3 regions of the Streptomyces sp. NPDC006335 genome follow, and region 1 is predicted to be linked to each of the others. Evidence: riboswitches for the same ligand, from Rfam matches in the RefSeq annotation. Region 1 holds a riboswitch; each other region holds the start of a gene.
What was found. A riboswitch is a leader RNA that binds a small molecule or an ion and turns the genes downstream of it on or off. The one in region 1 is predicted to bind thiamine pyrophosphate.
Positions count from the first base shown of each region.

Region 2: it holds a riboswitch for thiamine pyrophosphate, as region 1 does, so the genes downstream of both, ABZ098_RS23155 (thiamine ABC transporter substrate-binding protein) here and thiO (glycine oxidase ThiO) in region 1, are expected to answer to the same signal.
Region 3: it holds a riboswitch for thiamine pyrophosphate, as region 1 does, so the genes downstream of both, thiC (phosphomethylpyrimidine synthase ThiC) here and thiO (glycine oxidase ThiO) in region 1, are expected to answer to the same signal.

Region 1 covers NZ_JBEXQX010000001.1:423,600-433,494, reverse strand. Annotated here, with positions in the region: gene ABZ098_RS02010 (DUF4396 domain-containing protein) at 1-350, opposite strand, end outside; gene ABZ098_RS02005 (deoxyribonuclease IV) at 434-1,297, opposite strand; gene pknB (Stk1 family PASTA domain-containing Ser/Thr kinase) at 1,427-3,364, opposite strand; gene ABZ098_RS01995 (thiazole synthase) at 3,511-4,308, opposite strand; gene thiS (sulfur carrier protein ThiS) at 4,312-4,512, opposite strand; gene thiO (glycine oxidase ThiO) at 4,509-5,666, opposite strand; TPP riboswitch at 5,664-5,775, opposite strand; gene ABZ098_RS01980 (hypothetical protein) at 5,828-6,178, shown strand; gene ABZ098_RS01975 (FAD-dependent oxidoreductase) at 6,211-7,425, shown strand; gene ABZ098_RS01970 (Rv2175c family DNA-binding protein) at 8,317-8,688, shown strand; gene thiE (thiamine phosphate synthase) at 8,784-9,434, shown strand; gene metF (methylenetetrahydrofolate reductase [NAD(P)H]) at 9,558-9,895, shown strand, end outside.
Region 2 covers NZ_JBEXQX010000008.1:137,113-147,007, reverse strand. Annotated here, with positions in the region: gene ABZ098_RS23165 (hypothetical protein) at 1-217, shown strand, start outside; gene rlmN (23S rRNA (adenine(2503)-C(2))-methyltransferase RlmN) at 255-1,361, shown strand; TPP riboswitch at 1,385-1,492, shown strand; gene ABZ098_RS23155 (thiamine ABC transporter substrate-binding protein) at 1,489-2,571, shown strand; gene ABZ098_RS23150 (iron ABC transporter permease) at 2,547-4,217, shown strand; gene ABZ098_RS23145 (ABC transporter ATP-binding protein) at 4,217-5,239, shown strand; gene ABZ098_RS23140 (maleylpyruvate isomerase family mycothiol-dependent enzyme) at 5,264-6,052, shown strand; gene ABZ098_RS23135 (LAETG motif-containing sortase-dependent surface protein) at 6,114-6,821, opposite strand; gene ABZ098_RS23130 (LOG family protein) at 6,963-8,084, opposite strand; gene ABZ098_RS23125 (VOC family protein) at 8,122-8,541, opposite strand; gene ABZ098_RS23120 (hypothetical protein) at 8,627-9,895, opposite strand, start outside.
Region 3 covers NZ_JBEXQX010000009.1:251,508-261,402, reverse strand. Annotated here, with positions in the region: gene ABZ098_RS25520 (hypothetical protein) at 1-273, shown strand, start outside; gene ABZ098_RS25515 (DUF4240 domain-containing protein) at 515-1,105, shown strand; gene ABZ098_RS25510 (hypothetical protein) at 1,307-1,870, shown strand; gene ABZ098_RS25505 (hypothetical protein) at 2,034-3,044, opposite strand; gene thiC (phosphomethylpyrimidine synthase ThiC) at 3,129-4,916, opposite strand; TPP riboswitch at 4,909-5,098, opposite strand; gene ABZ098_RS25495 (YibE/F family protein) at 5,171-6,964, shown strand; gene ABZ098_RS25490 (SsgA family sporulation/cell division regulator) at 7,379-7,816, opposite strand; gene ABZ098_RS25485 (helix-turn-helix domain-containing protein) at 7,914-8,651, opposite strand; gene ABZ098_RS25480 (DUF5326 family protein) at 9,398-9,610, opposite strand; gene ABZ098_RS25475 (cupin domain-containing protein) at 9,770-9,895, opposite strand, start outside.

The sequences.
Region 1 (9,895 bases):
GCCAGCGACACCCAGAACAGCAGGTCGGCGAGTTCCGCGTCCATGGCGTCCGGCCACAGGGCGATCACGCCGTTGTCGATCAGCTCCATCACGGCGATGGACAGGGTGTCGGCGGCCAGGGCCACCCGGAGCGCGGCCCGGAAGTCCAGGCCGGCCTTCAGAGCACCGCGCAGGGTGAGCGAGTAACCGAAGAAGAAGGCCAGGGCGATCGCCAGTACGGTCGTCGGCAGGTTGTCCCAGCCCAGCGCGGTACCGATGACCATGCCGAGCACCTCGCCGATGGCGCAGCCGGTGAGGCAGTGGAGGGTGGCCTGGACGGCGGTGGACCATCCGTTCGCCTGGTGCTGCACGATTGCCCCCGATGTCAGGTGCGGTTCCTGTGCCCAACACCAACCTTATACCCCCTAGGGGTATTCCCGTCAGGGCTGCCGCGTTATCCGTCCCGAAGTTTCTTCAGGCGCTCCACGTCCGCCGCATGGCCTTCCTTGCCGCCGGGCGTCTCGATGATCAGAGGGACGCCCTCGGTGGCCGGGTGGGTCATCAGGGCGCGGAACGGGTCCTCGCCGATGTGGCCGGAACCGATGTTCTCGTGGCGGTCCTTGTGCGCGCCGACCACGTCCTTGGAGTCGTTGGCGTGGATCAGCTTCAGCCGGCCCTCGCCGACCGTGTCCACCAGCAGGTCCAGTGTCTGGTGCATACCGCTCGGACCGGTCAGGTCGTGGCCGGCGGCGAAGATGTGGCAGGTGTCCAGGCAGACACCCAGCTTCGGATGGGCGTCCAACGCCTCGAAGTACGGGCCGAAGTCCCAGGTCCGGGAGCAGAGCGAGGAGCCCTGACCGGCCGTCGACTCCAGCAGCAGATACGGGTCGTCGTCATGGGTGAGCTCGTCGAGGAGCGGCAACAGGTACTCGCGCACCTGCTTCAGGGCCACGGAACGGGCCCGGCCGCCCGTCGCGCTGCCGGTGTGCACGACGACACCGAGCGCGCCGATCTCCCGCCCGCGCCTGAGGGAGTGCCGGAGCGAGTCGACCGACCTCTCCACGGTCGCCTCGGTGTGCGAGCCGAAGTTGATCAGGTACGGCGCGTGGACGTACGCCGGGATCGCCCGCTGCGCGCAGGCCTCCCGGAACGCCTCGTCCTGGCGGGGGTTTCCGGCGGGGGTGGCCCAGCCGCGCGGGTTGGCGACGAAGACCTGCACGGTCTCGGCGTCCAGGTCCTGGGCGTACGAGAGGCCCACCGAGTGGAGGCCGCCGGCCACGGGGACGTGGCCGCCGACGGGGTTGCGCTGAGTTGTCACCGGTCAAGGGTGCCATTGCCTGCGGCGCATGTGCGGGTCGCCCCAGGGTGTGGGTCGATTGGCCGGATTGCGGGTGCGGGTCGGTGGGGGCTGGCCGCGTAGTTCCCCGCGCCCCTAGGGGCGCGTCCGTCAGCGAATCGTGATCGTGATCGTCGAGCCCTTGGGGGCCTTGTCGCCACCCTCCACCGACTGCTTCTTCACCGTGTCGCCGAACAAGCCCAGCAGGCCGCGGTCCTCGTCGACCTGGAAGCCCGCTGCCTCCAGCTCGGACTTGGCGTCGTCCACGCTGTCGCCCGTGACGTCGGGGACCTCGACCATCACCGGGCCCTTGGAGACCGTCAGCGTGACGGTGTCGCCGTCGGCCGCCTGGCTGTCGGCGGCCGGGGTCTGCTTGGCGACCTGGCCCGCGTCGAACTCGGAGTTGACCCGGGTGGTGGCGACCTCGACCTTCAGGCCGGCCTCCGCCAGATCGGCCTTGGCGTCGGCCAGGTCCTCGCCGGTGACGTCCGGGACGTCGACCGGGGCGCCCTTGCTGACGGTGAACGCGATGGCCGAGCCGGCGCGCAGTGTCGTGCCGCCCTCGGGGTCGGTGCTGATCACGAACCCCTTGGGGACGTCCTCGCTGAACTCCCGGGTGACCATGCCCGGCTCCAGCCCCTCCGTATTCAGCCGGGCTCTGGCCTTGCTCAGCGTCCACCCGTCCACGTCGGGCACCTTCACCGTCCGCGGCCCCCTGGAGAGGGTGATCGACACGGAGTCGTTGTTCCGTATCCGGGCGCCCACGTCCGGGTCCGTGCTGATGACGGTGCCGCGCTTCACGGTGTCGCTGTAGGCATACGTGATCTTGCCGGTCTCCAGGCCCGCCTGGTCCAGCCGGTCCCGGGCCTGTGCCTCGGTCTTGGCGAGGAGGGGCGGGACCTGGGTGAACTGGCCGGAGTTGATGTACCAGACGCCCGCTCCGAGCCCGAGGGCCAGCAGAACGGCCGCGACGATCAGGAGCGGGCCACGTCGGAGACCGCCGGAGGAGCGGCCCCGTCGGGTCGGCGGGGGCGGGGGGCTCTCCAGGACGCTGGTGCGGTGGTACCCCTGCTCGGGTCCGTCCTCGTCGACCGGCAGCAGGCGGGGCACGGTGAGTGAGCGCGGGATCACGCTCGTACGGTTCTCGGCGCCCGCGTACTCCGTGGCGAGCGCCTGCGGCGGCACCGCGTCGAGCTGGTCGGCGCTCAGCCTCCCGTAGGCCTCGCGGGTCTGCGCGAGCAGGGCCACGGCGTCGTACGGACGCAGGTCCGGGTTGCGGGCGGTGGCCGACGCGACCAGTTCGTCGAGTTCGTACGGCAGCCCCGGGACCACCGCCGAGGGGGGAGGGACGTCCTCGTGGAGGTGCTTGTAGAGGACTATCGCGGGGGAGTCGCCCTCGTGCGGCTGGCCGCCGGTCAGCATCTCGTACAGGACGACACCGCACGCGTACACGTCGACACGGGCGTCGGCGGTGCCCGGCTGCTCGATCTGCTCGGGTGAGAGATAGGACACGGTGCCGAGGACGGCCCCGGTGGTGCTGGTCACGGTGTCGACCGACCGTACGAGACCGAAGTCGGCGACCTTGACCCGGCCGTCGTCCCCTATGAGGACGTTCTCCGGCTTCATGTCCCGGTGCACGAAACCGGCGCGGTGCGCGGCCCCGAGCGCGGCGAGCACCGGCTCCAGGATGTCCAGGGCGGCGCGCGGCTGCAGGGCCCCGCGCTCGCGCAGCACGTCGCGCAGGGTGCAGCCGGCGACGTACTCCATGGCGAGGTACACGTACGACCCGTCGGTGCCCTGGTCGAAGACCTGCACGACGTTGGGGTGGGCGAGCCGGGCGACGGACTTGGCCTCCCGGATGAACCGCTCGACGAAGGCTCCGTCCGCCGCGAGCGCGGGGTGCATCACTTTGAGCGCGAGCACGCGGTCCAGACGGGTGTCCAGGGCCCGGTAGACCGTGGCCATCCCGCCGACCGCGATCCGCGCGTCCACGCGATAACGGGCGTCGAGCACCTGCCCGACCAGCGGGTCCTGAAGGGTCGTATCCACGCAGGCGAGTGTACGAGCCGTGGCTGACAGTCCCTCCGTTTCGGCCGGAACAGGGGCGGTACTGAAGCTGACCTGTGACGCGGATCGCACCTGGCCGTCTCCGGGGGACGGGGCCGTGCCGGTGTACGGTCCCGCCCGGCGCGGGGTCACTCGAAAGCCGGTCGCTCCGGGTCCAGCGCCGCCCTGCCCTCCCGGGGTGAGGACGCCTGCGCGAAATGCCGCCGGGGGATGCGGCCCGCCAGCCGTGCCAGCCGGCCCGCCTCCACCGCGTGCCGCATCGCACGCGCCATCAGCTCCGGCTCCTGCGCCCGCGTCACCGCCGAGGCGAGCATCACACCCGCGCACCCCAGTTCCATCGCCAGGGCCGCGTCCGAGGCCGTGCCCGCCCCCGCGTCCAGGATCACCGGCACGCGCGCGTGCTCGACGATCAACTGGAAGTTGTGCGGGTTGCGGATGCCCAGGCCCGAGCCGATCGGCGAGCCCAGCGGCATGATCGCCGCGCAGCCCACGTCCTCCAGCTTCCGGGCCAGCACCGGGTCGTCGTTCGTGTACGGCAGCACCGTGAAGCCGTCGTCGACCAGGGTCTCGGCCGCGTCCAGCAGCTCTATGGGGTCCGGCAGCAGGGTGCGCTCGTCGGCGATCACCTCCAGCTTCACCAGGTCGGTGCCGAGCGCCTCGCGCGCGAGGCGGGCCGTCAGGACGGCCTCCCCGGCGGTGAAACAGCCCGCCGTGTTCGGGAGCACCCGGATGCCGAGCTTCTCCAGCACGGACAGCACCGAGCCGTGCACCGCGGGGTTCACGCGCCGCATCGCGACCGTCGTCAGCTCGGTGCCGGAGGCGACCAGCGCCCGCTCCAGCACCTCCAGGCTGGGCGCCCCGCCCGTGCCCATGATCAGGCGGGACGAGAAGGACGTACCGCCGATGACGAAGGGATCGTCGGCCATGGGTCAGCCTCCTTGGACGGCGGTGAGGACTTCCACGCGGTCTCCCTCGGCCAGGGACGTCGAGGGCCACTCGGCGCGCGGGACGACGGTCTCGTTGAGCGCGGCGGCCACTCCGGAGGGCGCCGGCGTCAGTGCCCGTACGACGGTGTCGAGAGCCGTGCCGGGGGCGAACTCCCGCGGCTCGCCGTTGACGGAGATGTTCATGCCGGCTGCTCCACGGACTCCAGGAAACGCCTCGGGGTGAACGGGCGGGCCTCCTCCGGCAGTTCACCGGTGGTCAGCGCGTGCGCCATCGCGTCCCCGGTGACCGGCGTCAGCAGCACGCCGTTGCGGTAGTGCCCGGTGGCCAGCAGGAGACCGGGAAGGTCCGTCGGGCCGAGCAGCGGGGCGTTGTCCGGGGAGCCCGGGCGCAGTCCCGCGCGGGTCTCCGTCAGCGGCAGTTCGGTGATGCCGGGGACCAGTTCGTGCGCGTCCCGCAGCAGTTCGTACACCCCGCCCGCGGTCACCGTGGTGTCCCAGCCCAGCTCCTCGCTGGTCGCGCCGATCACCAGCTCGCCGCTCTCGCGCGGCACCAGGTAGACCTGGCTGCCGCGCACCACGGCCCGCACGGTACGGCTCAGGAAGGGCGCGAGCCGCGGCGGCACGGTCAGTCTCAGCACCTGCCCCTTCACGGGCCGTACGGGGGGCAGGAGGGCCTGTGGGACCCCCTCCAGGCGGCCGCTGAGGCTTCCGGCGGCGAGCACCACCTGGTCCGCCCCCAGTTCCTCGCCGTCCGTGGTGGCGACCCCGGCCGCCCGGTCCCCCACGACGAGCAGACGTCGGGCCCAGGTGCGGTGGAACACCACACCCGCCCGCTCGCACGCGGCCAGCAACGCGCGCGTGAGCCGGCGCGGATCGATCTGGTGGTCGCCGTCCACCCGCAGCCCGCCCCGCACCCCCGGCGCGAGCATCGGCTCCAGGCGCCGGCACTCCCGGCCGGACAGCCACTCCGACTCCAGCCCCGACTGCCGCTGGAGCGCGTGCAGTTCGCGCAGGTGGGCGCGGTCGTCGGCGTCCAGGGCGACGGCGAGCGTGCCGCACCGGCGGTAACCGAGGTCGAGTCCGGTCAGCTCGGTGAGCTCGGCCGCGAAGTCGGGATAGCGCTGGGCGGAGGCGAGGTTCAGGCCCAGCAGGGTCTGCTCGCCGTAGTGCAGTTCGGTGACCGCGGCCAGCATCCCGGCGGCCACCTGGGCGGCCCCGCCGCCCGGTTCGGGATCCACGACGGCCGTGGTGAGACCGCGCTGCGCGGCCCGCCAGGCCGTGACCAGGCCGATGATGCCGCCCCCGACGACGAGGACGTCTGACGTACGTGAGGACATGGGCGTCCAGCCCCTCCCTTCGCCGGCATGACCCGGATCAGGTTCGTACGGTCGGAGGCCGCCAGCCTCCCTCTCAGCCCGGTACGTCCGGGCTCCCGCGAGTGCTCTACGTTGGCCACCCTAGCCCGTGCCCGTGCGCCTCTGTAAGGGAGCCCGCCCCCATGCCCCGCTCGCTCGACGGCCTCGTCCTCGCCCCCGTGGCCGATCAGGCCCCAGGTCAGGTGGGTACGCGGACCCGGTTCACGTACCACGAGAAGGACGGGGAGATCTGGGCCGAGTACGAGGGCGGCGACGTCGTCCGCGGACATCTGGTCGGCACGCGCGCGGGGGACCGTCTCGACTTCCGCTACGTCCAGCTCAAGCACGACGGGACGACGTCCTGCGGCCACTGCGTCTCGACGGTCGTGGAACTCCCCGACGGCCGGGTGCGGCTGGAGGAGACATGGGAGTGGGAGTCGCAGGCCGGCAGCGGGACGAGCGTTGTGGAGCAGGTCACTGCGCACGAGTCCTGACTGACTGATTGTCAGGTGACTATGGTGATCAAATGAGCGAGCAGACGCAGGCGCAGCGGCGGGTGGTCGTGGTCGGCGCGGGCATGGCCGGGGTGCAGACCGCGGTCGCGCTGCGCGAGCAGGGCTTCTCGGGAACCGTCACGATCATCGGCGCGGAACCCCACCAGCCGTACGACCGTCCGCCGCTCTCCAAGGCCGTGCTGCTCGGCAAGGCCGAGGGCTCCGCCTTCGACGTGGACTTCGAGGCCCTCGGCATCGAACTGCTGCTCGGCCGCGAGGTGCTGGGCGTGCGTCCCGACGCACACGAACTGGACACCGAGGCCGGGCCCTTCCCGTACGACGTCCTGGTCATCGCCACCGGTGCCGAACCGATCCGGCTGCCGGGCACGGAGGGCGTGCCCGGCGTGCATCTGCTGCGCACCCTGGACGACGCCGAGCGGCTGCGCCCCGTGCTCGCCCGGCAGCACGACATCGTGGTCGTCGGCGCGGGCTGGATCGGCGCCGAGTTCGCCACCGCCGCGCGCGAGGCGGGCTGCGCGGTGACGGTCGTGGAGGCCGCCGACCGGCCGCTCGCGGGCGCGCTGCCCGCCGAGGTGGCCGCTCCGATGGCCTCCTGGTATGCGGACGCGGGGGCCGTGCTGCGCACACGCGCGCGTGTGGAGCGCGTCGAGCCCGGCGCGGTCGTCCTGGACGACGGCTCCCGGGTGCCCGCGGGCGCGGTCGTGGTCGGTATCGGCGCCCGGCCCGCCACGGCCTGGCTCGCCGGTTCGGGCATCGAGCTCGGCGCCCACCGCGAGGTCCTCGCCGACGAACGGCTGCGCACCTCCGCCCCGGACGTCTACGCGGTCGGCGACTGCGCCTCCTTCCCCTCGGGGAGGTACGGCGAGCGCCTGCTGGTCCACCACTGGGACAACGCCCTCCAGGGCCCTCGCACGGTGGCCGCCGACATCCTGGGGGAGGCCCCCACGGTCTACGACCCGGTCCCGTACTTCTGGTCCGAGCAGTTCGGCCGCTTCGTCCAGTACGCCGGGCACCACGCGTCCGCCGACACCACCCTGTGGCGCGGCGAGCCGTCCGGTCCCGCCTGGACGGTGTGCTGGCTGCGCGAGAACCGCCTGGTGGCCCTCCTGGCGGTGGGCCGCCCCCGCGACCTGGCCCAGGGACGACGGCTCATCGAGGCGGGCACGGAGATGGACCCGGAGCTGCTGGTGGACCCGGCGAGGCCGATGAAGGCGGCGACGGCGTAAGCGGCGAACGCGCGACGGCTCGGGCTGCCTGCTGTGACATCTCGGGCGGAGGGCCGCCGGTGGTGGGCGGCAGGGGTCCGGCGGCGGCGCTGGAGGCGGGCGGCGGCTGGGCGGCCGCTGCCTGCTGTGGCGGGCCGGGTGGAGGTCCGGCGGTGTCTGCCCGCCCCACTGAGGCGCCGGCCGGGTGGCTCGGGTCGGCTGCTGCCTGCTGTGATGGGCCGAGTGGAGGTCCGGCGGTGCTTGGCGGCCTGGACGCGGCGAGGTTGCTGGGGGTGGCGGGTGCTGGCGGAGCGGCTCGGGCCGGTGCTGCCTGCTGTGGCGGGCCGGGGGAGTAGTCCGGCGCTGTTGGCGGCCCGGACGCGGCGAGGTTCCTGAAGGCGGCGGCGTGGGCGGCGGCTGGGCGGCTCGGGTCGGCTGCTGCCTGCTGTGATGGCCCGGGTGGAGGTCCGGCGGTGCTTGGAAGCCCGGACGCGGCGAGGTTCCTGAAGGCGGCTGGGCGGCTGGGCGGCTAGGCGGTCGGGGCGGCCGCTGGCTGCTGTGGCGGGCCGGGTGGGCGGTGTTTGGCCGTCCGGACCCGGCGAGACACCGAGGCGCCGGCCTGGTGGCTCGGGTCGGCTGCTTGATCCGCCGGGCGGAGTCCGCCGGGGCCTGGCGTCCCGGACGCGCCCGGTTACGCAGCAGTCCGTACCCGGCGATCACGCCCCGTCCCCCCGCCGGAGGCGCCCCGGGTCGCCGGGGCCCGGTGTCCCGGACGCGCCCGGTTCCGCGGCAGGCCGTACCCCGGCGATCACGCCCCCGTTCCCCCGCCGTGCCCCGGCGATCACGCCCCCGTTCCCCCGCCGGAGGCGCCCCGGCTTCCGACTGTCAGTGCGGGATGGCACGCTTAATCCCGTGACCGAGATTGACGCAAAGATCGATGCTCTCGTCCCCGCCTGGCTCACCCTCCCCGACATCGCAGAGATGCTCGACGTCGAGGTGACGCGTGTACGGCAGCTGGTCAAGGAGGGCCAGCTCATCGCCGTACGCCGTGGTGAGAACCGCGCGCTGCACGTCCCCGCCGCCTTCATCGACGGGGCTGAGCAGAAGGTCGTCAAGGGCCTGGTCGGGACCCTGACGCTCCTGAGGGACGACGGCTTCACCGACGAAGAGATGCTGGAGTGGCTCTTCACGCCCGACGACAGCCTGCCCGGCACCCCCGCGCAGGCCCTGAGCGAGAATCGCGGCACGGAGGTGAAGCGCCGGGCCCAGGCGCTCGCCGTCTGATCCGAACCACACCGGCGTACGGGCCGTGACCACCGAGGCCACGGCCGCGGTCCCGCACGGCCCGTACGCCACCGAACCCCGGGGGAGACACACGTATGCCCGACACCGCCCGCACCCAGCTCGCCGACGCCCGCGTCTACCTGTGCACGGACGCCCGCAGGCGCCAGGGCGACCTCGCCGAGTTCCTGGACGCGGTCCTGGCCGGCGGTGTCGACATCGTGCAACTGCGGGACAAGGGCATGGAGGCGGCCGAGGAACTGGAGCATCTCCAGGTCTTCGCCGACGCCTGCGCGCGGCACGGCAAGCTCCTCGCGGTCAACGACCGGGCCGACGTCGCCCACGCGGCCGCCGCCGACGTACTGCACCTGGGCCAGGGGGATCTGCCCGTCCCCGCCGCCCGCGCGATCCTCGGCGACGGCATCCTCATAGGCCGTTCCACCCACGCCGAGGCGGAGGCCGCCGCGGCCGCCGTGCAGGACGGCGTGGACTACTTCTGCACCGGCCCCTGCTGGCCGACCCCCACCAAGCCCGGCCGGCACGCCCCCGGCCTCGACCTGGTCCGCCACACCGCCGCGCTCGGCACCGACCGCCCCTGGTTCGCCATCGGCGGCATCGACCTCGGCAACCTCGACGAGGTCCTGGAGGCGGGCGCCCGCCGGGTCGTCGTCGTCCGGGCGATCACCGAGGCGGACGATCCGGGCGCGACCGCCGCGGAGTTCGCGAAGCGGTTGCGTGACACGCGGTGACGGACCGCCGGTGGCCGGTCGCATGATCGGCCCGGTGTCCGAGGGGTGGACAACAAGTCGACAAAACGGGCAAATTTCCCTGTTCTGGTTGGGTGACCGTCGCCCCCTGGCTAACCTGCCGGTATGGCCCTAGGAACCGCATCCACCAGGACTGACCGCGCACGCACCGTGCGCGACATGCTCGCCGCGGGCAAGACGACGTACTCCTTCGAGTTCTCGGCGCCCAAGACCCCCAAGGGCGAGCGGAGCCTGTGGACCGCGCTCCGGAGGGTCGAGGCGGTCGCCCCGGACTTCGTCTCCGTCACGTACGGCGCCGGCGGTTCCACCCGTGCGGGCACCGTCAAGGAGACTCAGCAGATCGTCGCGGACACCACCCTGACCCCGGTCGCCCACCTCACCGCGGTCAACCACTCCATCGCGGAGCTGCGCAACATCATCGGCCAGTACGCCGACGCGGGGAT
Region 2 (9,895 bases), on a different contig from region 1:
CCCGGACCACCACTCCACCTGGTCCGGGTTCTTCGGCCTCGCCGCCCTCGTCATCGGCTGTGCGATCGCTCTCATCGGCCTGTACGCGGCGATCAGCACCTGGCGCGGCCTGGAGCCCTCCCGCCGCCGCGGCCAGGCCCTCCCGGTCACCCTCACCGGCGGCTTCTTCATGGCCGTGGGCCTGGCGGTCGCGGCTTTCGGCGTGTGGATCTTCTGAACGCGGTGCTCGAACGATCTGCCACACTGGAAGGGTTATGCCTGCACCCGGAGAACTCACTTTCGTCGCCCCCCGCGGAGCCAAGAAGCCGCCGCGGCACCTTGCTGATCTCACGCCCGCCGAGCGTAAAGAGGCTGTCGCCGAGATCGGGGAGAAGCCGTTTCGTGCCAAGCAGCTCTCGCAGCACTACTTCGCGCGGTACGCGCACGACCCGGCGGAGTGGACGGACATCCCGGCCGGGGCGCGCGGCAAGCTGCAGGAGGCGCTGCTTCCCGAGCTGATGACCGTCGTACGGCATCTGTCGACCGACCAGGGGACCACGCGCAAGACGCTGTGGCGGCTGTTCGACGGGACGCTCGTGGAGTCGGTGCTCATGCGGTACCCGGATCGGGTGACCATGTGCATCAGCTCGCAGGCGGGCTGCGGCATGAACTGCCCCTTCTGCGCCACCGGGCAGGCGGGGCTGGACAGGAACCTGTCCACCGCCGAGATCGTGCACCAGATCGTGGACGGGATGCGGGCGCTGCGGGACGGGGAGGTTCCGGGCGGGCCCGCGCGGCTGTCCAACATCGTCTTCATGGGCATGGGTGAGCCGCTCGCCAACTACAAGCGGGTCGTCGGCTCCATCCGGGCGCTCACCGATCCCGCTCCGGACGGGCTCGGGCTGTCGCAGCGCGGCATCACCGTGTCGACCGTCGGGCTTGTGCCGGCCATTCACCGGTTCGCCGACGAAGGGTTCAAGTGCCGGCTGGCGATCTCCCTGCACGCCCCCGACGACGAGCTGCGCGACACCCTCGTCCCCGTGAACACGCGGTGGAAGGTGCGCGAGGTCCTCGACGCCGGGTTCGAGTACGTCGAGAAGTCCGGGCGGCGGCTCAGCATCGAGTACGCGCTCATCCGGGACATCAATGACCAGGCCTGGCGCGGTGACCGGCTCGGGCGGCTGCTCAGGGGCAAGCCCGTGCACGTCAACCTCATCCCGCTGAACCCGACCCCCGGGTCCAAGTGGACCGCCTCCCGGCCCGAGGACGAGAAGGCGTTCGTGGAGGCCATCGCCGCCCATGGTGTGCCGGTGACGGTCCGGGACACCCGTGGGCAGGAGATCGACGGGGCCTGTGGTCAGCTGGCGGCCACCGAGCGGTAGTCTGACGGACGTACGTAAATCTTCATATCCGACAGGGGAGCGCCACAGCGCTGAGAGTGCGGCAATCGGGCCGCAGACCCTCTGAACCTCGCCCAGGTCATTCTGGGTAGGAAGTTCGGTCATCACCGTGAACAACAAGAAGTTTCTCGCTGCCGTCGTCGGCCTCGGCCTGGTCACGCTGTCCGCGTGCGGGTCCTCGTCCGACGACAGCAACGGCTCCGGCTCCGGCTCCAAGACCGTCACCCTGGTCAGCCACGACTCGTGGGCCGTCTCCAAGAACGTCCTCGCCGACTTCGAGAAGAAGTCCGGCTACAAGGTCAAGGTCCTGGAGGACGGCGACGCGGGGCAGGCCGTCAACAAGGCCATCCTCACCAAGGACAACCCGCAGGGCGACGTCTTCTTCGGCGTCGACAACACCCTGCTCTCCCGCGCGCTCGACAACGGGCTCTTCCAGTCGTACGAGGCGAAGGGCGCCGACCGGATCAAGGCCGAGTACCGGGCCGACCAGGACAAGCACCGGGTCACGCCCATCGACAGCGGCGACATCTGCGTCAACTACGACAAGGCCTGGTTCACCGAGCACAAGCTCCAGCCGCCGACGTCGTACGACGATCTGATCAAGCCCGCCTACAAGAACCTCCTCGTCACGGAGAACGCCTCGACGTCCTCGCCGGGGCTCGGGTTCCTGCTCGGGTCCGCCGCGAAGTACGGGGACGAGGGCTGGCAGGGCTACTGGAAGAAGCTCAAGGCCAACGGAGTCAAGGTCGTCGACGGCTGGGAGCAGGCCTACAACGAGGAGTTCTCCGGGTCCGCGGGGGGCAAGAAGGCGAAGGCCGACCGGCCGCTCGTCGTGTCGTACGCCTCCTCGCCGCCCGCCGAGGTGATCTACGCCGATCCGAAGCCGAAGACCGCGCCCACCGGGGTCGCCGACGGGACCTGCTTCCGGCAGATCGAGTACGCCGGGCTGCTGAGCAACGCGAAGAACACCGAGGGCGGCAAGGCGTTCCTGGACTTCCTGCTCACCAAGGAGTTCCAGCAGGACATGCCGCTCAACATGTTCGTCTATCCCGTGGTGGAGGGGGCCTCGGTGCCCGCCGAGTTCACCCAGTACGGTCCGCAGGCCAAGGATCCCGAGACCATGGACCCGGCGAAGATCGCCGACCACCGTGACGACTGGGTCAAGTCGTGGACCTCGCTGGTTCTGAAGTAAGGCCCCGCAAGCCTTTCCACAACGCGGCGGCGCGGCTCGGGCTCGTGGCCGTGCCCGTCGCGTTCTTCGCCCTCTTCTTCGCCTATCCCGTCGCCGCGATCGTCACGCGCGGACTGAAGACCGGCGGGAGCTGGCAGTTCGGCAGGATCACCGAGGTCCTCGCCCAGCCGGACATCCGGCACGTCCTGTGGTTCACCACCTGGCAGGCGCTCGCCTCCACGGCACTCACGCTCCTGATCGCGCTCCCCGGCGCGTACGTCTTCGCGCGGTTCGACTTCCCCGGCAAACAGGTCCTGCGCGCCGTGGTCACCGTCCCCTTCGTGCTGCCGACGGTCGTGGTCGGTACGGCCTTCCTGGCGCTCGTCGGCCGTGGCGGGCTGCTCGACGAGTGGTGGGGCGTACGGCTGGACACCACCGTGTGGGCGATCCTGCTCGCGCACGTCTTCTTCAACTACGCGGTCGTCGTACGCACCGTCGGCGGACTGTGGGCCCAACTGGACCCGCGCCAGGAGGAGGCCGCTCGGATGCTGGGCGCGTCCCGGCTCACGGCCTGGCGGACGGTCACCCTTCCCGCGCTCGCGCCCGCCGTGGCCGCCGCCGCGCTGATGGTCTTCCTCTTCACCTTCACCTCCTTCGGTGTGGTGCAGATCCTCGGCGGGCCCACCTTCTCGACCCTCGAAGTGGAGATCTACCGGCAGACCTCCGAGATCTTCGACCTGTCCACGGCCGCCGTGCTGACGATGATCCAGTTCGTCGCGGTGGGCGCGGTCCTCGCCCTGCACGCGTGGACCGTACGGCGCCGGGAGAGCGCGCTGCGGCTCGTGGACGCGTCCGTGACCGCCCGGCGGCCGCGCGGGGCGGGGGAGTGGGGGCTGCTGGCCGGGGTCGTCGCCATCATCGCCGTACTCCTCGTCCTGCCGCTCGCCGTCCTCGTCCAGCGGTCGCTCGACGCCCCCGACTTCGGCTACTACCGGGCGCTGACCAGCGCCGACGGCGGGGTGTTCCTCGTCGCGCCGATCGAGGCGGTCGGTAACTCCCTGGAGTACGCCCTCGCCGCGACCGCCATCGCGGTGACGGTCGGAGGGCTCGCGGCGGCCGCGTTGACGCGGCGGGACGCGGGGCGGTTCGTGCGGGGCTTCGACGCGCTGCTGATGCTGCCGCTCGGGGTGTCCGCGGTGACCGTGGGCTTCGGGTTCCTGATCTCCCTCGACGAGCCGCCGCTGGATCTCAGGCAGTCCTGGATCCTGGTGCCGCTCGCGCAGGCGCTGGTCGGGGTGCCGTTCGTCGTGCGGACCATGCTGCCCGTGCTGCGGGCCGTGGACCACCGGCTGCGGGAGGCCGCGGCCGTGCTCGGGGCCTCGCCGTGGCGGGTGTGGCGGGAGGTCGATCTGCCCATGGTGCGGCGGGCGTTGCTGATCGCGGCGGGCTTCGCCTTCGCCGTGTCGCTGGGGGAGTTCGGGGCGACCGTGTTCATCGCACGGCCCGACAACCCGACGCTGCCGGTCGCCGTGGCCCGGTTGCTCGGGCGGGCCGGAGACCTCAACTACGGGCAGGCGATGGCCCTTTCGACGATCCTGATGGTGGTGTGCGCGGTGGCGCTGCTGGTGCTCGAACGGCTGCGGACCGACCGGACCGGGGAGTTCTGATGCTGCTGAGCCTTGAGGACGCGACGGTTCGGTTCGGCGGACGGGCCGTGCTCGACGGGGTCGGCCTCGATGTCGCCGAGCACGAGATCGTGTGTGTGCTCGGGCCCAGCGGGAGCGGGAAGTCGACCCTGCTGCGGGCGGTGGCCGGGCTCCAACCGCTGGACTCCGGGCGGGTGTCGCTCGACGGACGCGACCAGGGCGGAGTGCCCGCGCACAAGCGTGGGGTCGGCCTGATGTTCCAGGACCATCAGCTGTTCCCGCAGCGGGACGTGGGCGCCAACGTGGCGTTCGGGCTGCGCATGCACGGGGCTTCCCGGGCGCGACAGGACGAGCGGGTACGGGAGTTGCTCGACCTCGTCGGTCTTCCGGGCGCCCCTCGCCGGGCCGTGGCCTCCCTCTCCGGTGGTGAGCAGCAGCGGGTCGCCCTGGCCCGGGCGCTCGCCCCCCGGCCCCGGCTGCTGATGCTCGACGAGCCCCTCGGACAGCTGGACCGGTCACTGCGGGAGCGGCTGGTCGTCGAACTGCGCGAGCTGTTCGGGCGGTTGGGCACCACCGTGCTCGCGGTCACCCACGACCAGGGGGAGGCCTTCGCGCTGGCCGACCGGGTCGTGGTGATGCGGGACGGACGGATCGCCCAGTCCGGAACGCCTCTCGAGGTGTGGCAGCGGCCGGTGGACGAGTTCGTGGCCCGCTTCCTCGGCTTCGAGAACGTCGTCGAGGGGACGGTGACGGGGGAGGCGGCGGACACGGCGTGGGGCAAGGTGCCGGTGCCTCCGGGCGCCGCCCAGGGGGTCCGGAGCGTGCTGGTGCGGCCGGCTGGGGTTCGGCTCGTGGCGGCCGGTGAGGGGCTGCGCTGCACGGTCGCCGCGCGCACCTTCAAGGGCACGCACGTCGCCGTGCACCTGCACCCCTCGGAAGGGGGGCCGCGGTTGGAGGCGGCCTGTGCGCTGCGCGCGGCGCCGGAGGTGGGGGACGTGGTCGGGGTGGAGTTCGACCCGGTCGAAATCGTGGTGCTCGGCTGACGGGGGCGGACCTACAGTGCGGGCATGACCTTGCTCCCGCACGACCGCTACTGTGACGAGATCGCCCACCAGGTGGGCCTGTTGAGGGCGGTGGTGGCCTCCGGGGCCGACCTGTCCGCGACCGTGCCGACCTGCCCGGACTGGTCGCTGGAGCGGCTGGTGCGGCACACCGGGGGCGCCCTGCGCTGGGCGGAGTCGATGGTGCGGACCCGGGCGCGGGAGGCGGTGCCCGAGTACCGCGTGCCCTCGGGGGAGGGGCCCGAGAGCGTAGGTGAGCTCGACGCGTGGCTCGCCGAGACCGGCGAACTGCTCGTCGCCACGCTCCGGGAGGCCGGGCCGGACGCCGAGGTGTGGTCCTGGGCCGGCATCCCCACCTCGGGTTTCTGGGCCCGCCGCATGGCTCACGAACTCACGATCCACCGCGCCGACGCCGCGCTCGCCGCCGGGCAGCCGTACGAGGTCGCTCCGGACATCGCCGCCGACGCGATCGACGAATGGCTCCAGATCGTGGAGTTCGTGCAGCGGAGCATGCCGCACGACGGGGCCCGGGAGCTGCGCGGCCCCGGGCGCAGCATCCACCTCCACGCCACCGACGGCACCCCGGAGCTGCACGCCGAGTGGCTGGTCGAGCTCACCGAGGACGTCATCGTCTGGCGGCGCGGACACGAGAGGGCGACCGTGGCGCTGCGCGGCCCGCTGACCGCCGTACTGCTGGCCTTCTACCGTCGACTCCCCCTGGACAGCCCGGAGTTGGAGGTGCTCGGGGAGCGGGAGCTGCTGGAGTTCTGGTTGGAGCGGGCCACCTTCGGGTGACGGCATGGCTGTGGCCCGCCCCCGGCCGGGGACGGGCCACAACGGTCGTTCAGGTACGGCGTCAGCGGCTGCCGGCGCCGCGACGGCGCAGGCCGAAGAACACCGCGCCGCCGCCGAGGGCGACCAGGGCGATGGCGATCCCGGCGATCAGGCCGGTGTTGGAGTTCGCACCGGTCTCGGCGAGGTTGGAGTCGCCGGCCGCGGGCGACGGGGCGTTGCTCTCGCCGGTCGCCGGAGCGGTGGTGCCCTCGGAGGCCGACGGGGTCGGGGTCGGGGACTCCTCGGCCGGGGTGCTGGCGGAGTCAGACGGGGTGGAGGTGGGCGTGGGCGTCGGGGTCGGCGTGTCCTCGGTCTTGCAGGCGGTCGCCGGGGTGGTCAGGTTGGGCTTGATGTCCTCGCCCTTGATGTAGGGCAGGGCCTCGACGCGGACGCGGTACTCGGAGTTGGGCGCCCAGTCCTCCTCGAAGGTGATGGTGGTGCCCTCCTTGGAGCCCTTCACCTTCTGCTCGCCGACCTTCTTCGCGTCGGCACCGTTGCTCTGCAGCAGGTACACGGAGACGGTCGCCTCGACGCCGGTCTTGTCCACGTCGGTGACGGTGATGACGCCCTTGTCGCCGTCACACTTGGCTTCGGCGGAGAACTCCTTGATGTTGCAGGCAAGGGCGTTGCCGGAGGCGCCGAGCACGAGCGCGGTCGAGGCGGCGGCGACGCCGAGGAAGCGCGCGGCGCGGGAGGTGCGGCGGGATATGGGCGTGAATGCCACGTTCATCCTTCACGGGGTGCGCAAATGCGGGGGGTTGACGAGGAGGTGATGTGACATCACCATCCCCACGAGTCTCACAGGTCTATAAGGGCTGCATAAGAAGTGTCAACGTGCAGGCGCCTTACAACCGTTGGCTTTACCTGCTTATTACCCAGTGAGACGTTTCAGCGCCGCCGGAGCGTCCTCGATTCGGTCAACCAGGGCGATTCTGGCCTCCATTGACCGCTCCCGCGCCAGCGCCTGGAGCAGCGGCCAGGTGGGCAGCTTCTCCGTCCAGTGCGCGCGGTTCACGAGCACCATCGGCGTGGGCTCACCGCGCGACTCGTAGTAGTTGGGCGTCGCGTTGTCGAAGATCTCCTGCACGGTGCCGGCCGCGCCCGGCAGGAAGACCACGCCGGCGTTCGAGCGGGCGAGCAGGCCGTCCTCGCGGGTGGCGTTGGCGAAGTACTTGGCGATGTGCGAGGCGAAGGCGTTCGGCGGCTCGTGCCCGTAGAACCAGGTCGGGATGCCGACGGAACGGCCGCCCCGGGGACGGCGGGCGCGGACCTCGAAGGCGGCGCGCGCCCAGTCGCTGATCGACGGCGTGAACGACGGCGCCGCGGCGAGGAGTTCGCACGCCTCGTCGAGCATGGCGTCCTCGAAGGGGGCCGCGTAGGCGCCGAGGTTGGCCGCCTCCATCGCGCCCGGTCCGCCACCGGTGGCCACGGTCAGCCCGGCGCGGGTCAGTTCGCGGCCGAGGCGGGCGGCACCGGCGTACTCCTCGGTGCCGCGGGCCATCGCGTGGCCGCCCATCACGCCCACCACCCGCGCGCCGCGCAGGAGTTCGTCGAGGGCGTCGGAGACGGCGTCGTCGTGGAGGGAGCGGAGCATCGACGCGTATATGTCGCCGTCGGCCTTGGTCCGCTGGAACCAGGCGTAGGCGAGGGCGTCGGGAGTCTGCTCGTACCCCTTCTCGAGTCCGTCGAACAACTCGTCGGGGGAGTAGAGCAGTCCGCGGTACGGATCGAAGGGCAGGTGCGGGACGGGCGGGAAGACCAGCGCGCCGTCCGTGCGGAGCTTGTGCGCGGCGTTCTCCCGCATCGGGCAGCCGAGGAACACGGCGCCCGCGGTGTCGGTGGCCAGCAACTCCCTTGTCCGGTCCGTCAGATCGACGGACTGGACCCGGAAACCGGCGAGGGTGCCGCGGGCCGGTACCACCGCGTCGAACTCCTCGAGCGTCTCGATCTCACGGTCGTCGTGGTGTGCCGCGTGGGCGGGGCTCGTCTGCACCCGCCCATGCTCGCACGCCGGATCCCGGCCCCGGGGATCAGCCCTGGATCGCCGCCGGGTCCATCCAGACGACCTCCCAGCCGTGGCCGTCCAGGTCGTTGAAGGAACGGCCGTACATGAAGCCCTGGTCCTGCACGTCGTCGTTGGCCGTGCCGCCCGCGGCGACCGCCTTCTCGACCAGCTCGTCCACCTTCGCGCGGCTCTCGGCGCTCAGACAGAGCAGCACCTGGCTGGTCTTCGTCGCGTCCGCGATCTCCTTGTTGGTGAAGGTCGCGTAGAAAGGCTTCGTGAGCAGCATCGCGACGATCGTCTCGCTGATCACGACGGAGGCCGCCTTGTCGTCGCTGAACTGTTCGTTGAGCGTGTAGCCGAGCTCCGTGTAGAACTTCTTGGAGGCGTCGAGGTCGTTCACGGGCAGGTTGATGAAGATCATCTGCTGGTAGGCGGGCGCGGTCATCGGAGTCTCTCCCATCGGGTGCGTGCTGTACGCAGGGGTAGACGGGCGAGGGCCGCACAACTCATCGCTGCCGCGGGATTTTTCTTCAGCCGGTCAGCGGCAGGGCCGCCAGCTCGGCGACGACCAGGGTCAGCGGGCCGAAGAGGGCGAGCAGGGCGCCGGCGCGCAGGGCTGCCGCGCTGCGGAGCATCGTCGCGGGGGCGCCGAGACGGACGAGCGCGGCCGTGGTGTCCGACCTCGCGTGCTTGGCCTCCACGGCGGCGGTGAGGAGGGTGGCGATCGTGCAGCTCGTCACGAGCAGCAGGCCGAGGGTGGTGAGGGGACCCACTTCGGGGCCCGCGGGGTCGTACAGGGTGGTCATGGCGTAGGCGCCGGAGGCCACCGCGCAGACGATGCCCAAGGGGCGGCCGATACGGGTGGCCTCGGCCATGAGGACGCGTCCGGCGAGGAGGCGGAGCGCCCCGGGCCGGGTGGACTGGAGGAGACGGCCGCACAGGTGGGTGAGGCCGGGGCCGGCGACCGCCAGGCCCACGGCGGTGAGCAGCCAGCCGACGAGGACGGAGGGGGCGCCCACGAGGCCGCCGGGGAGAGGGGCGGCGGGCGTGGAGCCCTGGCGGTTGGCGTAGGCCTCCACGGCCAGGCCCGCGGCGAGGACCGCGATGCCCCAGGGGAGGCCCTTGGGTGCTTCCCGGGGGGCGGGGAGGACCGCTGGACCGGGGTTCTCGGTCGGCTCGTCCTCGGTGGCGGTCGCCGCCGGGGTGCTCCCGCCCGTCTCCGCCGGCGCGGTGCCGTCCGCCTTCGGCGCGGGAGCCGCCGCGCGGTCTTCGCCGGGCTCACCCGCGGTCCGGCGGGCGCGGAGGCGGCCGTACACCCCGAAGGGCTCCCTCGCCGTCGTCCTGCCGTACGCCCCGAAGCGGCCGTACGACCGTGCCTCCCGTCTCGCTGAGACCGGCCTGTCGTCCCGGGGGCGCAGGACGAGTCCCACCGTCACCGACGCGATCGCCGGGACCAGGCCCAGCAGGGTCAGGGCCGCCGGCAATGGCAGGGGGGCGTCCGCCGCCAGGAAGTCCGCCGCCGCCCCGTCGAAGGGCATGCCCGTCAGGTCGCCCCGCAGGTGGAGGAAGAAGAGGAGCGCCAGCATCGAGCCGAGGGTGCAGGAAAGGGCCGTCGTGGTGGCGGCGACGGCCATCAGCCGGGCCGGGCCGAGGCCGATCGCCGCGAGACCGGGGCGGGGGCGGGTGCCCGGGTCGGTGCGGGCGACCGCCAGCGCGAAGTGGACCGTCGCCGCCAGCGGAGTCAGGCACCACGCCAGGCGGAGCACGGCGCCCGACGGGTCCTCGGGGTGGCTGATCGC
Region 3 (9,895 bases), on a different contig from region 1:
AGCGAGGAGGTGGCACGGGCCAGGGACGCCTGGCGCGAGGCCCTGCTGGAACGCGGCCTCCTCCCCTTCCTCAGGGACGCCCTGGCCGACCCCGGCACCGCCGCACTGCACCACACGGCACCGCCCGCCCCGACCAGCCGGATGCCCAGCCTCGGCTACGACCGCCCGGGCTTCAGCAGTCCGGACGAGGGAGCCTCCGGTGCCCGCCCGAGCTTCACCAGCCCGGACTACACCAGCCCGGACTTCGGGGGGCCGGAACACCAGCCGGAATGACACCCGGCACAGCCCCTCGGCTTGCGCCCCCACCACGGGGAGCGCAAGCCGAAGACCCGCCTGCGTCGGTCGGCGATCGGCTTACGTGAGTCGGCGATCGGCGGATGGACCCGGTTGGCCGCCGCACCCCGAACTCCTTCGCCTTCTGGGCCGTGCCCTCCGCGATCTCCTCAGGAGACGCCCCAGAGAAGCTCAGCCGGACCTCGGCCACTGTCATACCGAGATGGCACAGTCCGGCCCCATGAACATTGATCGGTTCTGGAACATCATCGAATCCGCGCGATCTTCGGCCGCCGTCTCCCGGGTGCGCTTCGACGACGCTCTGGTGGACCTCCTGACCGGGTGCCCTCCGAAAGAGATCCTGGAGTACGCCGAGCGATTCGACGAGGTACACGACGCTCTGTACCGGTGGGATGTCTGGGCGGCGGCGTATCTCATGGGCGGCGGCTGCTCCGACGACAGCTTCATGGACTTTCGAGCAGGCGTGATCGCGCTGGGGCGGGACTGGTACGAGCGCGTTGCGCTGAGTCCGGACAGCCTCGCCGGGCACCCCGCTGTCATCGAAGCCGCGAGCGAACACGACGACGAAGCACTGTTCTACGAGGACGTTAACTACGCGGCCAGCGGGGCTTTTACCCGCCTCACAGGTAACCCCGACTCCTTCTACGAGGCCTGGGCCGAATACCGGCCGACGGACAAGCAGAACTCCGACGCAGCGGACATGGGGGAAGACTTCGACTTCGACGACGCGGACGAGATGCATCGGCGCCTGCCCCGTCTGGCACGGCTGTACCTCGAAGCCGGCGACTGGCTGAAGCGGCGCACCACGTAGTATCTGCCCCTCATTTACGGCTCTGGGGGGTACATGCCAACGAGGAAGTCACTGCCGAGAACACCGAGCGTCTTCATGTTCGGCGCACTGCTGGCTGGATCAGTGTGCGTGAGCGCCTGCGGTGCGGACCGGGAGCCGAGTACCTCTGCAACGTCTCCGCAGGCGCATGCCTCCGTCCCGAGGACTGGGCGCTTGTTGAGCGTGAGCGAGCTCAGGACCCTCACCTTCCGGGAGGGTGAGGTGCCCCAGGCCTACGAGGGTGCGATCCCCGTCCTCGATCGTGAGCCGGAGACCGACCGCTCGACGTTACCTCCTGTCTCGGACCCGGCATGCGAGCAGGTCTTGGACATCGCCGACGCCGACGGCGCGTCCTCTGCCGTGCATCAGACCTTCAATTGGAAGGACAACATCTTCCCCGGCGGATCGACCCTCGCCTCGTACAAGGGGACGGAAGCACAAGCCGCCTTCAACCGACTTGGCGAGGGTCTCAAGGCGTGCAGAACCTTTACGGGGACCGGCTACACCGGCAAGTACCGATCGGAACTGGCAGTCGAGAGCTCACCTCGCGTCGGGGACGAGGCCGTGCGCTACAGCCTCACGTCTCCGACGAACGACGGCAGTGTCCGCCACGACGATCACGTGGTGGTCCGTGTGGGCAGCGTCATCGCAGTGTTCAGCGCGATGGAGATCGACAAGCGGGCAGCCTTCCCACCTGATCTCATCGCAAAGCAAGTTGAGCGCCTGCAGAACGCTCAACGGCAGTGAGCAGCAGACGGTGCTCCAGGGGCGCCACACCGTGGAGCACCGTCTCCCCTCGTCAGTCGGCTGTCGGCAGGGAGACCCGGCTGCTGGCCGCGAACTCCTTCGCCTTCTGGAGCGTCCCTTCAGCAACCTGCTCAGGAGACGTCCGTTCAGCCGCGCGCGGGTTTCAGTCCTGCGGGGGCAGTGGTGATTGCTTCCTTTCCGGCAGAGTGATGATCGCGATGCTCTCCGGCTGGGCTATGGCCAGGCGGGTGCCATCCGGGTGCAGGGCCGCAACGGGCGTCGGAATGTGCGTGACCCCGTAGCTGCCCTCTCTCCGAGGCACCTTCACAGTCGGCCATTCCGCCACCACGGCACCTGTCGTGACATCGATCAGCCGCGGATGCCCGTGCAGCGAGACGACCGTGTCGCCACGGGCGAGCAGAGTGCCGATGCTGAAATCGACCCTGCTGCGGTGGATCCACCGCCCTGCGGAGAGCGACCACACGCCCAACTCCCTAGGACCCAGGGCAGGCCTCTCCTCGTCGTCGAGAAACTCGCCATCGGTCGCCACGGCCAGGCGGTCACCGTCGAGCCAGCAGGCCGAGACGACCTCCGCGTCGATGCCCGGGGCCGAGGGCAGCACGCCACGGCCATCGAGCACGGAAGGGTCCGTCAACGCACTGGCCAGGTCGAAGACTTCGACGACCCCGTACGGATGCCACACCCAGCCCGCCGACAGCAGGTGTCTCCCGTCCGGGCTCACCGCCAGCCGCGAGTGGAACACGTCCTTCGGATCACGTTCACCACTGGTGAGCCACTCTCCCGACTCCGCGTCCTCGATCTCGAGGATGTTGTACTCCTCCGGGCAGTGGACCAGAACCTCGCGGCCGTCCTGCAACGTCCCGAGTGCCACCGGATAGTCGAAAACTTCAGCTTGGTAGTAGCTGCGGTTCAGCTCACGGATGAGCTGATCACCGTCGAACAGCAGTGCCTTGGTACCACGCTCGGCATAGACGACGGAGTAGCGGCCGGACGGGGAGACGACGCTCCGGTCGAAGGAAAACGCATAGCGGACCGAGGCACTCTGCTCCACTCCGTCAGTACCCCATCGGCGGCCACCATCCACCAGGTCGACCAGATCATCGCCGTCCCACACCAGCGACTGTGCTTCAGCCGTCACCTTCAGAACGATCAAGACTCCCCCTCATCTCATCCCCGAACGCACGATGGCGCTGCCCCGAAGGCACCCTCCCTCCGGAACAGCGCCAATCTACGGACGTCAGTCCGCCAGCGGCAGGTACACGCGATTACCGCTCGCCGCGAACTCCTTCGACTTCTGGGCCATGCCCTCCTCGATCTCCTCCTGACTGCCGCCGTGACGGCGGCGGATGTCCTGAGAGATCTTCATCGAGCAGAACTTCGGCCCGCACATGGAGCAGAAGTGAGCCGTCTTGGCCGGCTCGGCCGGGAGGGTCTCGTCGTGGAACTCCCGGGCCGTGTCGGGGTCGAGGGCCAGGTTGAACTGGTCCTCCCAGCGGAACTCGAAGCGGGCGTCGGAGAGGGCGTCGTCCCACTCCTGGGCGCCCGGGTGTCCCTTGGCGAGGTCGGCCGCGTGGGCCGCGATCTTGTAGGTGATGACACCCGTCTTGACGTCGTCCCGGTTGGGCAGGCCCAGGTGCTCCTTGGGCGTGACGTAGCAGAGCATCGCGGTGCCCCACCAGGCGATCATCGCGGCGCCGATGCCGGAGGTGATGTGGTCGTAGGCCGGCGCGACGTCGGTGGTCAGCGGGCCGAGCGTATAGAACGGAGCTTCATCGCAGATCTCCTGCTGAAGGTCGATGTTCTCCTTGATCTTGTGCATCGGAACGTGTCCCGGGCCCTCGATCATGGTCTGTACGTTGAAACGCTTCGCGATCCGGTTGAGTTCCCCGAGCGTGCGCAACTCCGCGAACTGGGCCTCGTCGTTGGCGTCCGCGATCGAACCGGGCCTGAGGCCGTCGCCCAGCGAGTACGTGACGTCGTAGGCGGCGAGGATCTCGCACAGTTCCTCGAAGTTCTCGTACAGGAACGACTCCTTGTGGTGCGCCAGGCACCACGCCGCCATGATCGAGCCGCCACGCGAGACGATGCCCGTCTTGCGGTTGGCCGTCAGTGGTACGTACGGCAGGCGTACGCCCGCGTGGACCGTCATGTAGTCCACGCCCTGCTCGGCCTGTTCGATGACCGTGTCCTTGTAGATCTCCCAGGTCAGCTCCTCGGCGCGGCCGTCGACCTTCTCCAGCGCCTGGTAGAGCGGCACCGTCCCGATGGGGACCGGGGAGTTGCGCAGCACCCACTCGCGGGTGGTGTGGATGTTGCGGCCGGTGGACAGGTCCATGACCGTGTCGGCACCCCAGCGGGTCGCCCAGGTCATCTTCTCGACCTCCTCCTCGATGGAGGAGGTCACCGCGGAATTGCCGATGTTGGCGTTGACCTTCACCAGGAACCGCTTGCCGATGATCATCGGCTCGATCTCCGGGTGGTTGACGTTCGCCGGCAGCACCGCACGGCCCGCCGCGATCTCCTCCCGCACGACCTCGGGAGAAACGTTCTCCCGGATGGCCACGTACTCCATCTCGGGCGTGATCTCGCCGCGGCGGGCGTAGGCGAGCTGTGTGACCGCCTTGCCGTCGCGGCTACGGCGAGGCTGGCGGGCACGTCCCGGAAAGACCGCGTCCAGGTTACGGAGGCCGCCCCGAGGTGAGGTGTGCTTGATCCCGTCGTCCTCGGGGCGCACGGGCCGGCCCGCGTACTCCTCGGTGTCCCCGCGAGCGATGATCCAATTCTCCCGCAGCGGCACCAGGCCCCGGCGGACGTCCGTCTCGGCGAGCGGATCGGTGTACGGGCCCGAGGTGTCGTACAGCGTGACCGACTGCCCGTTGGTGAGGTGCACCTGGCGGACCGGCACCCGCAGATCGGGGCGCGAGCCCTCGATGTACGCCTTGTGCCAGCCGATGGACTTCCCGGCCTCCGTGTCGAGCTGGTCGTTCTGCTCGGAGGCAGGCGTGCGCGCGTCCTTGATGGTCATGAGACCTACTCCCTACGCCGGCATTACCCGGTAACAGGTTCGGCGGTCGACGCAGCGGTTTCCGTCCGCCGACGTTTCGTGGGGAACGTCACTCGCTTGAAGTGACGTTCCACGTGAAACATCGCTGGGACGGAGGTCAGCGCCCTCTCAGCCCGGTGCTCCGAGCTCCCGCGTGTACAAAAGGTGCCACCACGCTAGCGTCAATTCGGGCGCGGTGAACAGAGGGCCCCTGTCGTTCTTGCGATGATCGGTCGGTGACCACGACGCATCAGTCTCCTTACCCGCCCCCCGAGCCTCCGCGCCGACCGGGCTCCGGAAACGGTCCTGGGCACGGCTCCGGAAGCGGCCCGGGCAGCGGTTCCCGCGGCGGCTTCGGAGACGGCGGGGTCGGCGGGGCAGGCGGCACGGGCGGGACCAGCGGCTGGCACGAGCATGAGCGCCGTGGTGGGCATGCGGGCGGTCAGGGCTACGGTCATGGCCAGGGCGGCGCGGGTCATGGCGGCCAGGGCAGTGGTGGTGCCGGTGGTGGCGATGGTTACGGCAGCGGCGATGGTTATGGCGGGGATGAACACGGGCGTGGCCCCGGAGACGGGCACGAACATGGTTCAAGTGGCGGGCACGGGCATGGTCCGGGTGACGGACACGGTTCCGGCGACGGGCACGGACCGGGACATGGGCACGGGGACAGGTCCGGTTCCGGCGGTGGGCACGGCCACTCGCACAGTCATGGGCCGGCGGCTCCCGTCTCCAAGCACCTGCGCAAGGTCATCGCGGCGATCCTGATCCCGTTCGGCGTAGCCGTGGTGGTGGGGCTCGGGGTGCTGTGGCCCGGTGGCGCACCGGCGCACGAGCGCACTGGGGTGGGCTTCGACCGGCAGACTCAGCAGGCCACGGTCAGCAAGGTAGTGAGCGTCGACTGCAAGTCGGTGAACGCCTCGGGGGAGCCCCCGACGGGGGACACGTCCACCGCCGAGGGCTCGTCCGCCGAACAACAGGCGAACGGGACCTGCAAGAAGGCGACGATCCGGGTCGACACCGGCGACGACAAGGGCCGCACCTTCACGGAGATCGTCCAGCCGGACCAGTCACGGCAGTTGCACGAGGGCGAGAAGGTGGTGGTCGCATACGAGCCTTCCGCGCCCAGGGATTTGCAGTACTCGGTCACCGACGTCAACCGCCGCTTCCCGATGGGGCTGCTCGCCGGCATCTTCGCGCTCGCCGTCGTGGTCGTCGGGCGGCTGCGCGGAGTCATGGCACTGGTCGCGCTGGCCATCAGCTTCATGGTGCTGAACTTCTTCATCCTGCCCGCGATCCTCCAGGGCTCGAACCCGCTGCTCGTGGCGGTGATCGGGTCGAGCGCCATCATGCTGATCGCCCTCTACATGTGCCACGGCCTGTCGGCCCGAACCTCCGTGGCTGTACTGGGGACGCTGATCTCGCTGGTGCTGATCGGCATCCTCGGCTCGCTGTTCATCAGCTGGGCAGCACTGACGGGCAACACGGACGACAACACCGGACTCATCCACGGGCTGTACCCGACGATCGACATGAGCGGTCTGCTGCTCGCCGGCGTCATCATCGGCTCGCTCGGTGTCCTCGACGACGTGACGGTCACTCAGACGTCAGCGGTCTGGGAGCTGCACGAGGCCAACCCGACGATGGGCTGGCGCGGGCTGTACCGCGCCGGAATCCGGATCGGCCGGGACCACATCGCATCCGTCGTCAACACCCTCGTCCTCGCCTACGCCGGTGCCGCGCTGCCGCTGCTGCTGCTCTTCTCCATCGCGCAGTCCAGCGTGGGGACCGTCGCCAACAGCGAGCTGGTGGCGGAGGAGATCGTGCGCACACTGGTCGGCTCGATCGGCCTCGTCGCCTCGGTGCCGGTCACCACGGCCCTCGCGGCCCTGGTGGTCTCGGCCGACCGACCGGGGGCGGAGGTGGCTGGGACATCCGCACCCGTACCGGCGACGAGTGCGAGCGCGGGCACGGCCGACAGTCGGCCGGCGTCGGGACGCGGTGGTGGGAAGGGGCGGCGGCGCAGGCGTTGAGGGGGACCAGGGTTCGGCTGGAGCTCCGCTTCCTGGCCAATCCCTGGTCCCAGGCTCCAGTTCCGGGTTCCCAGACCCGGCTCCCGGCCGACTCCTACGAGGGACTCGCTCGCCGTAGAAGATGTGCACACGCACGCTGCATTCCAGCGCGACCTCACCGCCGAAGCACCGAGCGCCCCGCCGCCTGACCGTTTCCTTCAGCGTCCACGGCCACGGCGCCCACGGCCCCGCTCGCCGATCTCAGCTAACCGGACTGCCGCCGCCCCCCACCTCGGCAGAAGCACCACGGCGGCCTCATCCAGCCGTAACTCCACCGGAGCGCCGACCCCGCCCCCGTCGCCACCCTCAGCAGAAGCGTTCCTGCACCCTCCCACCCCACGCTGAAGCGTTCCGCCACCCCGCTGCCGTAAAGCGTCAGCCCGCGCTCTGCTCCTCTGCCAGGATCCGGTCCAGCGCTTCGTCGAGATGTGTGTCGAAATCGGCCAGTGCGGCCTCCTGGCCCAGCGGCACCAGCTTGTCGGTGCGGTCGAGGAACGCGATGATCGGCGCCGTCGACGAGCGGAACAGGGCCTGGTCGCCGCCGACCTGAAGCCTGATCAGGACATCGCCGAGCAGGTCGGAACCGGCGGGTGCGACCCGCACATCACCTTCCCCGCAGGGCCGGCCCACCCCGTCGATCAGCAGCTCCCGGCCGAAAGCCCAGGTCACCGGGGCATCGCCCGGGAGATGGAAGGTCAGCCGGACAGCGTAGGGATCGCAGGCCTCGTAGCGCAGTTCCACCGGAATGCGGAAGGAGAGCTCCTCCGACACGAGAAAGCTCATCATGACCTCTGCTTGTACGGTCTCGCGCATCGCTTACCCCGTCATCTGCCTTCGTCGGCCGGAATGATCCCTCTGACACTGGAGGCATCTTGCTGAACGTGCACGACAGATCACAAGGAGTGAGTTTTCAGATACTGATAGAGATCGCCAGCGAACCCATCAAACGCCCGATTTCCGCTTGCAGTTGCTGGGTGGCGGCCAGCAACCGGTCCGCCTGATGGGCGGGCAGAGAGATGGCCATCGTTGCCGCAGCGTTACCCACCGTGATCGGAATCGCCGCGCACACCGTCCCCAACGCGTACTCCTGACGTTCGATCACCGGCCCCATCCGCGCGGTCCGTTCGAGACGCCGGAGCAGACTGTGGCCGTCGCGCACGGTGTACGGCGTGATGGACTGCACGGGGTACCGGTCGAGATGGTCACGCCGGGCCTCGTCGTCCAGCTGGGCGAGCAGACACTGCCCGATGGCGTGCGCGTGCCCGGTCTCACGGAAGTCGGCCCACTCCTCGACCGCCGGGCTTCCGGGGCTCTCGGAGACACAGAGGACCTCGATCTCGCCGTCCCTGTACTGCGCGTAGTACACCGGCACGCCGATCAAATCGCGCCAGTGCCCGAGCGCCTCGACGACGGTGCTGCGACGTTTCTGCTCGGCTCCGCTGCTGCTCAGTCGCTCGGCCGCCTCCCCGAGAAAGAACAGACCCCTGTCTCGGCGCAGATAGCCCTCGTGCACGAGGGTGCGCAGCAGGTGGTACGCCGTGGGCAGCGCCAGCCCGGTCTCGCGGGCGAGTTGTTTGGCGGGGGCTCCGTGCTCGTGCTCCGCGACGGATTCGAGCAGGCGCATCGCGCGCTGGACAGATCCGATCAGGGTCGCGGAGTGAGCCTGTTCGGGAGGTTCACAGGCCGCCGCGCGCCGCTGGACGGGGGCTGACGACCGTACGGAGGCAGCGGGCTGCACGGGGGCCGACGCCCGTACCGGGGCCGTCGGCCCGGCGGGACCGGATGACTGGCCGGAAGCGGATACCCGTACCGGAGCTGCCGGCTGAGCCGGGCCCACCGGCCGTACGGAAGCCACGGGCGGGGCGGGAGCGGGGTCCGCGGGCGGGGCGGAGGCCACTGGCTCGCCTGGAGCCACGAGCTGAGCCGGAGCAACGGGCTGGGCGGAAGCCACGGGCTGGGCGGAAGCCACGGGCTGAGCGGAAGCCACCGGCTCGCCCGGAGCCACGAGCTGAGCCGAAGCCACCGGCTGGGCGGGAGCCACAGCCTGAGCGGGACTTACCGGGGCTCCAGGAGCCGTCGGTCGTGCCGAGGCTGTCGGCTGTACCGGAGCCGTCGGCTGTGCCGAAGCTGTCGGCTGTGTCGGAGGCGTCGTCGAGCGGGCGTCGATCTGTGCGGGTGCGGTGTCAACCGTGGCCAAGGGGCACTCCCGGAGCGCGAGGGGGGAGCCCGTGCGGGGGAACACGGGAGGGGGTACTCCGCTCGCGGGGTCGTCCCCGCGTCGAGTTCCGGACTTTAACGGCCCGCCACCGCACGTATACGGGCCGTCCGGAAAACTTCCCTCGCCCGAGGGAACGGGGCATTCCTGTTACCGGTCGCCCCGCCCGCTCCGGACGCTCACCAGTCGCTGCGCGAGGAGGAGCTCGTCATGAACTTCCGTACGACGTAGATGAGTCCGCCGACCAGGGCCACGAAGACCAGCAGCTTGAAGAGCAGGCCGATGACGAAGCCGACGACCGTGGCTATCAGTCCGCCGAACACGACCAGAGCGATGACCGGCACCGCGATCCACTTCACCCACCACGGCAACCCCGCGAAGATCTCTCCCATCGCACTCAACCTCTCTGCAGTCCGGCACCGTCCGGCCCCTCTGGTACCGGATCCACCAATGTCCTGCACTCGATGCTAGGGCCGGGAGGTACCGCCGCGGGGGCCTCGCACCCCTTGTCCTCCCCTGACTGATCCCCTAGGGAACCCCGAGGCCACGGGTCAGCTCTCCGGGGGAGAGAACACCACCATCACCCGGAGGTCCTCGCTGATGTGGTGGAACTTGTGCGCGACACCGGCCGGCACGTACACCACGCTGCCTCGCGCCACCTGGGTGGTCTCCATGCC